Regions from separate parts of the Arhodomonas sp. AD133 genome, predicted to be linked through region 2. Evidence: predicted binding sites of a transcription regulator. Region 2 holds the regulator's gene; the other holds the start of a gene.

Region 1 (6,084 bases), on a different contig from region 2:
TGAGCGCACCGCCCGCCGGTTGCTGGAGCTCACACAGGAAATGCTGAAGCTCGGCGAGGGGGGTGACTGGGTCGCTTTCGCCGAGCGCGAGGTCGAGCGTCAGCGCCTGTCCCAGGAGCTGTTTGCCACCCCGGTGCCGCGGGACGCGGCGCCTGTCGTGGCGGACTGCGTACGCCGCGTGCTCGATCTTGACCAGGAGCTCATCACCCTCGCCGAATCCCACCGCGAAGAGGCCGCCAGGGCCTTGCAGGATGTGCAACGCGGGCGTCAGGCAACCGACGCTTATCGACGTTTTTCCCGTTGATCGGACGACCCGTGCCGGTTCGTTGACGCTCATGCCCCACCGTGCTGAACTGACCACCAGGGTGAGAACTGGTGCGCACCAGACGAAAAACCAGCGACGCAGAACGCCATTCGACACCCTGAGGAAGCAATAACAAGGCCGTCGGGTGAGCGGTCTATACGGAATGACGGGGGGTCACAGTTCATGGCACGGGTATTGGTGCTCGATCCGCAGATCGAGCGCGGCGCCGGAGTGCGGGCCATCGTCGGGTTTCTCGAGCACGAGGCGCGACATGTGACGGGCACGGATGGGCTGGAGGCGGTCTTCGACGAGTTCAAGCCGCAGTTGTGCCTGGTCGCCGCCGATACACCGGCAGGCGAAGCGTTGCAGTCGGCATTGTGGGATATAGCGCCCACATTGCCTGCCTATCTGCTCGGTGTGTCGCCTCAAAGCCCGGCGGCACGGGGAGCCAACGTTCTCGGCACGCTGAGTCTTCCCCCAAAGCGACGAGAGTTTCAGGGCGCTCTCCAGCGTGCGCTGGGTGGCCAGGGCCGTGCGGACGAAAGCGCGTCAGCGGCGCCACGGTTGGTAGGCGAGAGCCGCGCCATGCAGGCCGTGGGTCGTTTGATCGGCCAGGTCGCCATGAGCGACGCGAGCGTGCTGCTGCTCGGGGAGTCCGGCACCGGCAAGGAAGTCGTCGCCCAGCAGATCCACGCACAGTCGGCGCGCCGCGACAAACCCTTCGTCCCCGTCAACTGTGGCGCGATCCCCCCGGATTTGCTCGAAAGCGAGCTCTTCGGCCACGAGAAGGGGGCTTTCACCGGTGCCATCTCCGCCCGACAGGGGCGCTTCGAGCTTGCTCAGGGCGGTACGCTGTTTCTCGACGAGATCGGGGATATGAGCCTGCACATGCAGGTGAAGCTTCTGCGCGTGCTCCAGGAGCGGACCTTCGAGCGCGTTGGCTCCAACCGCAGCATCCAGGCGGACGTTCGCATCGTCGCTGCGACGCACCGCGATCTCGAGGCGCGGATCGCCGACGGCGAGTTCCGCGAGGATCTCTTCTACCGCTTGAACGTCTTTCCCATCGAGTTGCCGCCGCTGCGACGTCGTGCCGCTGATATCCCCGTGCTGGTCGACGAGATCGTGCGCCGCATCGAGACCGAGGGTCGCGGTTCGGTGACGATCACCGCCCGTGCCCTTGCGGTGCTGGGCCAGTACCATTGGCCCGGCAACGTGCGTGAGCTCGCCAATCTCGTCGAACGTCTCGCCATTCTCCACCCGTGGGGGGAAGTGTGCGTCGAGGATCTGCCGGAGCGTTTCCGCGAGGGCGCCGACGACACCGCGGCGCCGTTGATCGCGGAGCCGCAGGCGCAGGAGGTGGCGGATGCCGCGCCCGTCCCGACGGCGGCCGCGGTGCCGGCCATCGACCTGGACGACGGGGTCGACCTGCGCGAGCTGCTGGGGGAATTGGAGCAGCGACTCATTCGGGACGCTCTGGAAGCCACCGACGGTGTGGTGGCGCGGGCGGCCAAGCTGCTCAACCTGCGCCGGACGACGCTGGTGGAGAAGCTGCGTAAATACGGTATCGAGCGCGAGGAGCTCGCCTCGGGCGCGACCTGAGGCGGCGCGCCCGGGCGCCGGTGCCCGCAGCCCGGCCTTTGCGATCGCCTGCCGTGACCCTTCGGACACCGCGCGTCCGGTACGTGACACGGCGTTTCGCCACCCGCGAGCATGGGGTTGGCCCGAAACCTGCAAGGTTCCGTCCGGAACGCGACGGAGGGGCGCCAATGAGCAACGTGAACGTTCAACAGGCACTCGCGGAGATGCGCACGCTCGCCGCCCAGGCGAAGGCGGGTCCGCAGGCGGCGGAGCCGACCGGCAAAGCCGAGGGCGCGGATTTCCAGGGGCTGCTGCGCAACGCACTGGAGACGGTAAACGGCTTGCAGCAGGACAGCAGTCAGAAGACCGACGCCTTTCTCAAAGGAGACGACGTGTCTTTGACGCAGGTGATGGTCGCCGGTCAGAAATCGCGCGTCGCCTTCGAGGCGGTGAAGCAGACGCGAAGCCACCTGCTCGAAGCCTATCGCGAGATTTCGCGGATGCAGGTCTGATAGGTCATGGCGCAAGCGAGTCAGGCGCTCACGCGGCAACAACAGGGGACCGCCGCGACGGATGTGCGCGAGCCGCCCAAGGACGGCCAGGGCCGTCTGGGGCAGCTCGCCAGCGAGTATCTCGGTGAGCGGACTTTTCGCCAGCTCGCCTTGATTCTCGGCCTCGCGGCGGCGATCGCCCTGGGCGTGGGTCTGGTCATGTGGATGCAGGAGCCGCTGTACCGGCCGCTGTTCTCCGATCTGCCCGCAGAGGATGCCAGCGCGGTCATGGACGCCCTCCAGGCGGCCAACATCCCGTTCGAGCTCGAGCAGAACACCGGTGCCATCCTGGTGCCCGCCGACCGCCTCTATCGCGCGCGCATGACGCTTGCCTCCCAGGGCCTGCCGCAGACCGGGGACGTCGGCTTCGAGAGTCTGCGCGAGGATCCCAGCTTCGGTACCAGCCGGTTTCTGCAGACAGCGCGTTTCCATCGCGCGCTGGAGACCGAGCTCGGTCGGACGATTTCCAGTCTCCGCGCCGTGCGCGAGGCCCGGGTACACCTCGCCTTGCCGGAGCGCTCGGCGTTTGTCGGTGAGCAGCGCCAGCCGAGCGGCTCGGTGACCGTGGGCCTGTTCGCCGGGCGTTCGCTGACTGATGGCCAGGTACAGGCGATCGTGAACATGGTTGCCAGCGCCGTGCCCGAGCTTCCGGCTGAACGCGTGACCGTGGTGGACCAACAGGGCCGGCTTTTGAGCAGCGAGGGCGAGTCCGGTGGCAGCGATGTCTCCGGGGAAAAGCTCAACTATCAGCGCCAGCTCGAGCGCAGCTACGTGGAGCGCATCCGCAGTCTGCTCGCGCCCATCGTCGGTGCCGAACGGGTGCGTGCACAGGTGGACGCACGCGTGGACTTCACCGTGAGCGAGCGTACCGAGGAGCGCTACGACCCCGATGCCCGCGCCATCCGCAGCGAACAGCTCAGCAGCGAGCGCAGCCTGCGTGGCGAGGAGGCCATGGGCATTCCGGGGGCACTATCGAATCAACCGCCGGGGGGCGGCGAGCTCGGCGATTCGCAGCAGGGGCAGGACGCCGAGGCGCAGGGCGAGCAGGCGCAGGGTGAGCAGAACGCGGACGAGAATGCGCAAGCGTTGGTGGACACCAGCGAGAGCGCGACCCGCAACTACGAGGTCAACCGCACCGTCGAGCACGTCCAGGATCAGGTCGGCGAGGTTCAGCGCCTGTCCGTCGCCGTGCTGGTGGACGAGCCCACGACCACCAATGACGAGGGCGATACCGTGCGCGAGCCCTTCAGTACCGACGAGCTCGCCGAGATCCGGTCACTGGTGGAACGCGCCGTGGGCTTCGATGCCGACCGGGGCGACAGCATCGATGTGGTCAGCACGCGCTTTCGCGAAAGCCCGGCGCCCGCCGTCGAGGGGCCGCCGCTGTGGGAGCAGCCTTGGGCCTGGGAAGTGGGGCGTCTGCTGCTCGCCGCCCTGCTGGGTCTGGTGCTGATTCTCGCCGTGCTGCGGCCGCTGGTGCAGGGCCTGACCGGACGGGACCGGCGGGGGCGTGACCGAACCGGCGGCGAAGAAGCGGGCGAAGGCGACGATCACACCCAGGAACTGCCGGGGCCGGAGCATGCTCAGCTAATGGCCGAGCGTGCCCAGCATCAGATCGAAGAGGGCGGCAACGAGTATGACCAGAAGGTTCAGACGGCGCGCGAGGTCGTCAGCCGCGAGCCGGCCCTGGCGGCGAACGTGATCAAGGGCTGGCTGGGCGACAACGAGTGACGGGGCGGTGAGCGATGAACGGTGCGGAGCGGGCGGCAATCTTTCTCATGACGCTGGGCGAAGACGAGGCCGCGGCGATCATGCAGCACCTTGGGCCGAGGGAAGTGCAGCAGCTCGGCGTGGCGATGTCCAATTTGAGCAACATCTCCAAGGAGCAGGTCAACAGCGTGCTCGACGGCTTCGTCTCCACCGTCGAAGAGCAGACTGCGCTGGGCATCGGCAACACCGATTACATCCGCTCGGTGATGGTCAAGGCCCTGGGCGAGGACAAGGCCGGCGGCATTATCGATCGCATCCTCATGGGCGGCAACACGCGCGGTCTCGAGCAGCTCAAATGGCTCGACCCCAAGACCATCGCCGAAATGATCCGGCTGGAGCACCCCCAGATCATGGCCATCGTGCTCGCCTATCTGGACTCCGACCAGGCCGCGCAGGTGCTCGCCGAGCTGCCCGAACGAATCCGCCATGACATCGTCATGCGGGTGGCGACGCTGGAGAGCATCCAGCCGGCGGCATTGCAGGAGCTCGACGAGATCATGGAGCGCCAGTTCTCCGGTAAGCAGCGGATCAAGTCCTCGTCCATCGGCGGGGCGCAGTCCGCCGCCAACATCATGAACTACCTGGAGTCGTCCGCCGAGAGCTCGATCATGGAACATATCCAGGAGAGCGATTCGGAGCTCGGCGACCGCATCCAGGATCTGATGTTCGTCTTCGACGATCTGGGCGACGTCGACGACCGCGGTATCCAGCTGCTTCTGCGCGAGATCAACACCGATACCCTCGTGCTCGCCCTCAAGGGGGCCGACGACCGGGTCAAGGACAAGATCCTGCGGAACCTCTCCCGGCGCGCCTCGGAGATGCTCAAGGATGATCTCGACGCCAAAGGCCCGGTGCGGGTCAGCGAAGTGGAAGCGTCGCAGAAGGAGATCCTCGCCGTGGCCCGGCGTATGGCCGATGACGGTCAGATCATGCTCGGAGGAGGGGAGTCCCTGGTATGAGCGAACGCACCCGTGTCATCCCGGGCGAGGAGGCGGCCACCGGCATCGAGAGCCCGTGGCGCCTGCCCAGCATGGATGTCGACCCCGGGCCCGCGGCCGAGGAGGAGGAGGCCCCGGCACCGCAGATGCCCAGCGTCGAGGAGATCGAGCGGATTCAGGCGGAAGCCCGCGCCGAGGCCGCCGAGCAGGGCCGGCGCGAGGGCTATGACGCCGGTTTCGCCGAGGGCCGTGAGGCGGGCCTCGCGCAGGGTGCCGCCGAGGTCCAGGAGCGGGGGCGCCGGTTGAAGGGGTTGATCGATTCCATCGCTGCCCCCGCCGCCGAGCTCGACGACGCGGTCGAGGAAGAGCTGGCGTCGATGGCTCTGGCTGTCGCCCGCCAGGTGATCCGGCGGGAGCTCGTCAGTCAGCCCGGCGAGATCATCGCCGTGGTGCGCGAGGCCGTCGCCCTGTTACCGCTGACCAGCCGCGAGATCCGCCTGCGTGTGCATCCCGACGACGCCGCGCTGCTTCACGAGCAGGGCATCGAAGGCGACTGGCGCCTGGAAGAGGATCCGGCCGTCAGCCGCGGCGGTTGCCTGGTGGATACCGACACCTCGCACGTGGACGCGAGCCTGGAGCACCGCATCGCGAGGGTGGCCGCGGATCTGCTCGGCGATCAGCGCGCCGGCGACGATGATGCGGATGCTGTCGACGACACGGATGGCGGGGCCGCAGAGGAGCCGTCATGAGCGGGGCGGCACGCGTCGACTGGGTACAGCGGCTCGCACGGCGGCGCGAACGTCTGCACCGCCCCGAGCTGATCGTGGAAGGCCGGTTGCGGCGCATGGTCGGGTTGACCCTCGAGGCGGACGGGTGCGAGGCGCCGGTGGGTTCGCGCTGCGAGATCCGCGGTCACGGCGATCACTGTGTCGAGGCGGAAGTG
Region 2 (6,084 bases):
CGCTGGATGGCCTCCGAGAGGGAGGTGTCACGGTCACTCAGCGGGTGCCGTCGCCGGGTCTCGCTGAAACGCGTCAGCAGTGTCTGGTCGTCGGCATCGAGAAATACGATCTCACAGTGGATGCCCAGCTCGCGCAGCCCGTCGAGGATACTGGGAAAGCGCGCCAGCGCCTCCGGCTGGTTGCGCGCATCAATGCCCACGGCATAGCGCTGGTTGGCGGCGTCCTCGCCCAGCTCCGTGATATGCCTGCCAAAGGCACCGAGCAGATCCACCGGCAGGTTGTCGATACAGTCGAACCCGGTGTCTTCGAGGGTATTGAGCGCCACGCTCTTACCCGACCCCGACAAACCACTGATAATGATCAGTCGCATCGAATAGCCTCCTGCTGCTCGCGGATCCATGCCGGGGCACCTCCCCGGCCACCGCGGCGCAGTATGCTCTCCTGGAGTGCCACTTCAATGACCGTGGCAATCATCGGTCCTGGTGACAAGCGCAACCGGGGCAGGGGGCGTCCGAGCAGGCCGCTTTCTTCCCAGCCCCCGTCGAGGCCGTCGGCATCGGCGTTCGCGTCGAGCTCGACGATTAACGCCGGCTCCGCGCTTCGCGACACCGCGCCATCGCCGAAATGGGCCGTGACGTCGATGATCCCGAGTTGTCGCACGGCGAGCCGGCCTCGTCCCTGTTCGGGTGCACGCCCCGTCAGGCGGTTCCCGGCCGTTTCCAGACGGATGAGATCGTCGCTGACCAGCGCGTGACCGCGGTGCAGCAGCTCCAGGGCGGCGTGACTCTTGCCGCTGCCGGCTGAGCCAGTGAGCACGACACCGTGATTGCCGATGCGAACCAGCGTGCCGGGCATGCCGGTTCCGTCGGCAAGCCGGTCCAGGGCCCGTTGCAATCGCCAGGTGAGGGCGGCTTCGTCGAGGGTCACCGCCAGCCAGGGGGCGGTGATGGGTGGCTCCGGCGGCCCTTGTGTGATCCAGGCGCACGGCATGTCGGGTGTCTGCTCAGAGGCGGCCGCGTATCGGCGCAGGGGCGCAGCGGCGCCGAACCAACGCGGGGCGTCGACGGGCAGTTCGATCGTCTCGGCGCCGCCGAAGTCACGCGCCCCGAGCGCCGCGGCGAGCGCGTCGAGGCGCACGGACACACTCATACCGTTGCGCCGTCGGCGAGACGTTGACAGACCTGTTCGTAGAGCGCCTGGTCGGAGCCGGCGGTGCGGAGGTGCTGGCAGAAGTCCGGGTCGCTGAACATCTCCGCGAGCGCGGCCAGGATGCGCAGGTGCTCGTCAGTGGAGTGCTCAGGGACCAGCAACGCGAACAGAAGGTCCACCGGCTGACGGTCGATGGCGTCGAAGTTCACGCCCTCGTGGAGATTCACCAGCGCAGCGACCGGCGATTCCAGGCCCGCGAGTCGGGCGTGGGGCAGGGCGACCCCGCGGCCGAGGCCGGTACTGCCGAGGCGTTCGCGGCCGATGAGGCTCTCGAAGACGCTGCGCGTGCCCCGCTCGCCATCGGTGTCTCCAAGCAGTTCGGCGAGCAGCTCCAGGCTGCGCTTCTTGCTGGTGGCATGCGCCTGATAGCGCACGCGTTCGGGCGTTAGCATTGCTGCGATGTTCATGATGCCCCGGGCCCCGGATTGCCGTTACCAGTCTTCGTATTCGTAAAAGACCAGGTAACCAAAGCATAGGCGACACGCTGGGGCAGCGGGAGCATCCGTGCGCCGGGGCGCTTGCCCGCGTGTCGTCGGTTATTCGCCGGCGCGGGCTTCCTGTCCGCGCCGCGTCAGCTCATTCCTCGAGCGCCTGACTCACCGGACCTTCGGTACGACGATGATCGCTGCGCTTTTCCTTGTGTTTGACCACCTGGCGGTCGAGCTTATCCGTCAGCGCGTCGATCGCCGCGTACATGTCTTCGTCGGTCGCGTCGGCGAACAGCCGCGCGCCGCTGACCACGATCGTCGCCTCAGCCTTCTGGGTCAGCTTCTCCACGGTCAGGATCACGTGCGCGTCAACGACGTTGTCGAAGTGGCGCTCGAGTTTGTCGAACTTGTCATTGACGTAGTCGCGCAGCGAATTGGTGACCTCGACATGATGTCCGGTGATGTCGATCTGCATGCTACCTCCTTAGGCTCTCAGGCGAGCCTCTTTCGCTCCGTGGACGAGGCGATGGACATGGCCTCGCGGTATTTCGCCACCGTTCGGCGGGCGACGTTGATGCCTTCTTCGCGGAGGATGCTGGCGATGCGGCTGTCACTGAGAGGCCGTGTGGCGTCCTCCGCGGCGATGAGGCGTCGGATGCGCGCGCGGATGGCAGTCGCCGAGCATTCACCGCCGTCGGCGGTCTGCACATGGGAAGAGAAGAAATACTTGAATTCGAACGTCCCGCGCGGCGTGTGCATGTATTTCTGGTTGGTGATGCGCGAGATGGTCGACTCGTGCATCTCCACGGCCTCCGCGACCTCGCGCAGGACAAGGGGCTGCATCGCCTCGTCGCCGCGTTCCAGAAAACCGTGCTGATGGTCGACGATGAATCGGGCGACCCGCAGGAGCGTGTCGTTGCGCGAATGCAGACTCTTGATCAGCCAGCGCGCTTCCTGGAGGTGCTCGCGCATCATGCTGTTCTCGCGGCTGCGGTCGGCACGGCGCACGAGCGCGGCGTACTCGGGATTGACGCGAATGCGTGGAAAGGCGTCCGGGTTGATCTCCACGTGCCAGCGTCCGTCGAGTCGGCGCACGAACACGTCCGGGATCACGTACTCCGTGTTCTGGGGACCGTAACGCAGGCCCGGATGCGGGTCGAGCGTCTGAATGAGGTTGATGATCGCCTGCAACGCCTCGCCGTTGATACGCATGCGGCGCTTGAGTTGCGCATACTGCCGGCCGACGAGCAGGTCGAGATAGCGGTCGATGAGGGTGCGTGCCTCTTCGAGCCACGGTGTGTCCGCCGGTAGCTGCGCGAGTTGCAGCAGCAGACATTCCCCCGGGTCCCGGGCGGCAACACCCACCGGGTCGAAATGCTGTACGCGGGTAAGCACTGTCGTCAGCTCCTCGGGGGCGACTTCCCAGTCCGCCGGCATGGCGGCGAGCAGGTCGTCCACGGTGCTGTCCAGGTACCCGTCGTCGCGCACGGCGTCGATAACGGTCTCGGCGATGGCCAGATCGCGGCTGCTCAGGCCGGCCAGTTGCGCCTGCCAGGTGAGATAGTTGCGCAGGGTCTCGGCGCCGTCCGCCTGTCGGGCAATCGGATCGTTGTCCTCGCGCTCGGGGTCGCCGCGGCTCCAGGTGGTGGTGCCGTCATAGATGTCGTCCCAGCCGCTGTCCACGGGGAGCTCGTCGTTGAGGCGCTCACTGCCGTCATCGCCGGTGGTCTCGGCGGGTTCGGAGGATTCGTGAGCGGCATCCTCGTCGGTGTAGCTGTCGTTCAGCGCCTCTTCCGTCGTGGACGTGTCATGCTCGTCGGCGGTCTCGAGCATGAGGTTGGAATCGAGCGCCTGCTGGATCTCGGCACGCAACTCCAGAGTGGGCAGCTGGAGCAGGCGAATCGCCTGCTGGAGCTGCGGTGTCATGGTCAGTTGCTGGCCGAGCCGGAGCTGGAGAGATTGTTTCATGTCAGTTCCGTCGGATTCCCCACGGGCGAGGGCCCGTCGACGTGTCGCGGACACGCCGCGCCGGCCCTTCGGGTTGGGTCGGACATCCGCCCAGGCCGCGTTGCCCGTTGTTCATTTGGGACCAACCAAACTTCACTCCCCGCGCCCCTGATCCCCGATACGAGCGATTCGGGGCTGCGTAAGCTTGTTGTATCCGCATTCACACTGCGGCCCATCCAAGCGCTGAACGAATGTCCGCCCCGGCGCGCCGCGCTCGGGACACATCGACAGGTCCTGGCGTGCGGCGCTCGTACAACGCCATCGTAATGCAATAGCCGCGCCGGGTGCATCCGTTTCGGAGCTACCGCAGTTCAGAGCCGGAAGTCTTCACCCAGATAGACTCGTTTCACCCGCGAGTCGGCGAGCACCTGCCCGGCATCACCCTCGGCGATCACCGTTCCCGCGTGGAGGATGTAGGCGCGATCCACCACGCTGAGGGTTTCGCGCACGTTGTGGTCGGTGATCAGCACGCCGATGCCGCGTGCGGCGAGATGGCGGATGACCTCGCGGATGTCGCCGACCGAGATAGGATCCACGCCGGCGAACGGCTCGTCGAGCAGGATCACCCGCGGTGCCGCGGCGAGCGCCCGGGCGATCTCCACCCGTCGGCGCTCGCCGCCCGACAGGCTGATGCCCGACTGATCGCGCAGATGCTCGACGTGGAACTCCTCCAGCAGTGCTTCCATCTCCCGATGCCGCGCTGCACGGTCGAGCTCCGGGCGCAGCTCCAGAATCGCGAGCAGATTGTCCGCCACGGAGAGCTTGCGGAAGACCGACGGCTCCTGGGGCAGATAGCCCAGGCCAAGGCGGGCGCGCCGATGCATGGGCAGGCTGCCGATCTCCCGCCCGTCCAGCCGGATGCTGCCGGCGTCCGGCGGCACCAGGCCCACGATCATGTAGAAGCTGGTGGTCTTGCCCGCGCCGTTTGGGCCGAGCAGGCCCACGATTTCACCCGGGTCGACGCTGAGGCTGGCCTCCTGGACCACATGGCGTCCGCGGTAGACCTTGGTCAGCCCTTCGGCCTCGAGACGGCCGCCGTCGGCGCTCACTGTCCGCCGCCTCCATCGCCGTTCTCCGGATAGAGCTTGATTTCCACCCGCTGGCCGTCGTCACCCCGGTCGGCTTCGATGCGGTCGCCCGCGATGTGATAGAGCAGGGTCTCGCCACGGAACTCGTCGCGGCCGCGTTGCAGCTGTGCGCCACCTTCCAGGTGCAGACGCTCCGGCGCGCTCGCGTGGTAGGTCATGCGCGGGGCCTGCGCGTCCACGGCGCCGCTGGCACTGGCCTCGTCGCGATAGGTGGCGGGGTCGCCCTCGACTTCGATCCGGGCGACGCCACCGTCGTCGCCGCGATAGACCCGCAGCTCGTCGCCGGTGATGCGCATGCTTCCGCGTGTGACCACGACGTTGCCGGTATACGTGCTCACGCCCTCGGCATTGTCGAGCTCGCCGTGATCGGCGCTCAACTGAAGCGGTTCCGTTGCGCCTGTCTCGGCGGCATGAAGTGCCGGCGCACTGACCATACCCAGTGCCAGCGCCACGACGCAGGTTCTAATCGCTCGCATAGCGGCCTCTCACATTGGCGAGGAGTTCCACGCGTTCGTCATCGAGCCACGCCCGAGCACCCTGGCCCCGCAGCTCACTGTGGGGGCCGCGCAGGGTCACGGCAGCATCGGTCTCGGCGTAGTGCCGTGCCGGTTCGAGCGTGAGTCTGGGGGTTTCCAGGGTGAGGGGATGGGGGCTGGTACGTTGCAGGCGTACATCGCCACGCAGCACCACGCTTTGCGTGCCGTCGGCCAGGTCGGCGACGACGGCGTTCTCCGCGTCGCCCTGCCAGTCGGCGCGGGCGCCCAGGCTGTGCCAGCGCGGCGCCTCGATGCGCCACCGGGCCTCGTTCGGGAAATAGGCGGCGCGCGGCGCCGTCAGCTCGTAGTAGGGGCGGCCGGTGTCATCGGTCGCGCTGAGGGTGACGTCGGTTGCATAGTAGCGCGCTTGCGGTTCCCGCACGGGCGGCCCGCTGTCGGCGCGCTCGCGCTCACCGCCGAAGGACAGCCATACCAGGGCGACCATCAGCGCCAGGGCGACCAGCGGGAAGGCTGCGCGGTTGCTTTCACGCATGGCGTTGGAGCTGTGCCGCCAGGCGGCCCTGGGAAGCGAGTATCAGCTCGCTGACCTCGCGTACGGCACCGTGCCCGCCGCTGCGCGCGGTCACCCAGTGCGCCCGGCGGCGCACCCGTGGGTGAGCGTTCGCCACAGCGACGGCCAGGCCGGCGCGCGAGAAGGCCCCGAGATCCACCACGTCGTCGCCGACGTAGGCGACGCTCTCCAACTCGAGGGCGAGCTCCTCGGTGAGACATCGCAAACGCTCCGCCTTGTCGCCGACGCCCTGGTAGACGTAGTGAATGCCGAGCTCCTGCGCGCGTCGGGTCACGGCCTCCGA

What was found. The regulator sigma-54, encoded in region 2, starts transcription at its own class of promoters, with help from an activator protein. The targets are predictions, from matches to a motif close to TGGCANGNTNCNTGCTT.
Region 1: the regulator sigma-54 is predicted to act here: its motif matches at 2,022-2,038, upstream of fliE (flagellar hook-basal body complex protein FliE).

What each region holds. Positions count from the first base shown of each region.
Region 1 is NZ_JBNAZM010000027.1:34,723-40,806, forward strand. It holds gene ACPEES_RS14655 (flagellar protein FliT) at 1-304, shown strand, start outside; gene ACPEES_RS14660 (sigma-54 dependent transcriptional regulator) at 488-1,903, shown strand; gene fliE (flagellar hook-basal body complex protein FliE) at 2,071-2,394, shown strand; gene fliF (flagellar basal-body MS-ring/collar protein FliF) at 2,401-4,164, shown strand; gene fliG (flagellar motor switch protein FliG) at 4,179-5,162, shown strand; gene ACPEES_RS14680 (flagellar assembly protein FliH) at 5,159-5,890, shown strand; gene fliI (flagellar protein export ATPase FliI) at 5,887-6,084, shown strand, end outside.
Region 2 is NZ_JBNAZM010000034.1:1,279-7,362, forward strand. It holds gene rapZ (RNase adapter RapZ) at 1-371, opposite strand, end outside; gene ACPEES_RS16385 (hypothetical protein) at 362-1,150, opposite strand; gene ptsN (PTS IIA-like nitrogen regulatory protein PtsN) at 1,147-1,617, opposite strand; gene hpf (ribosome hibernation-promoting factor, HPF/YfiA family) at 1,787-2,113, opposite strand; gene ACPEES_RS16400 (RNA polymerase factor sigma-54) at 2,131-3,606, opposite strand; gene lptB (LPS export ABC transporter ATP-binding protein) at 3,957-4,694, opposite strand; gene lptA (lipopolysaccharide transport periplasmic protein LptA) at 4,691-5,209, opposite strand; gene lptC (LPS export ABC transporter periplasmic protein LptC) at 5,196-5,762, opposite strand; gene ACPEES_RS16420 (KdsC family phosphatase) at 5,755-6,084, opposite strand, start outside.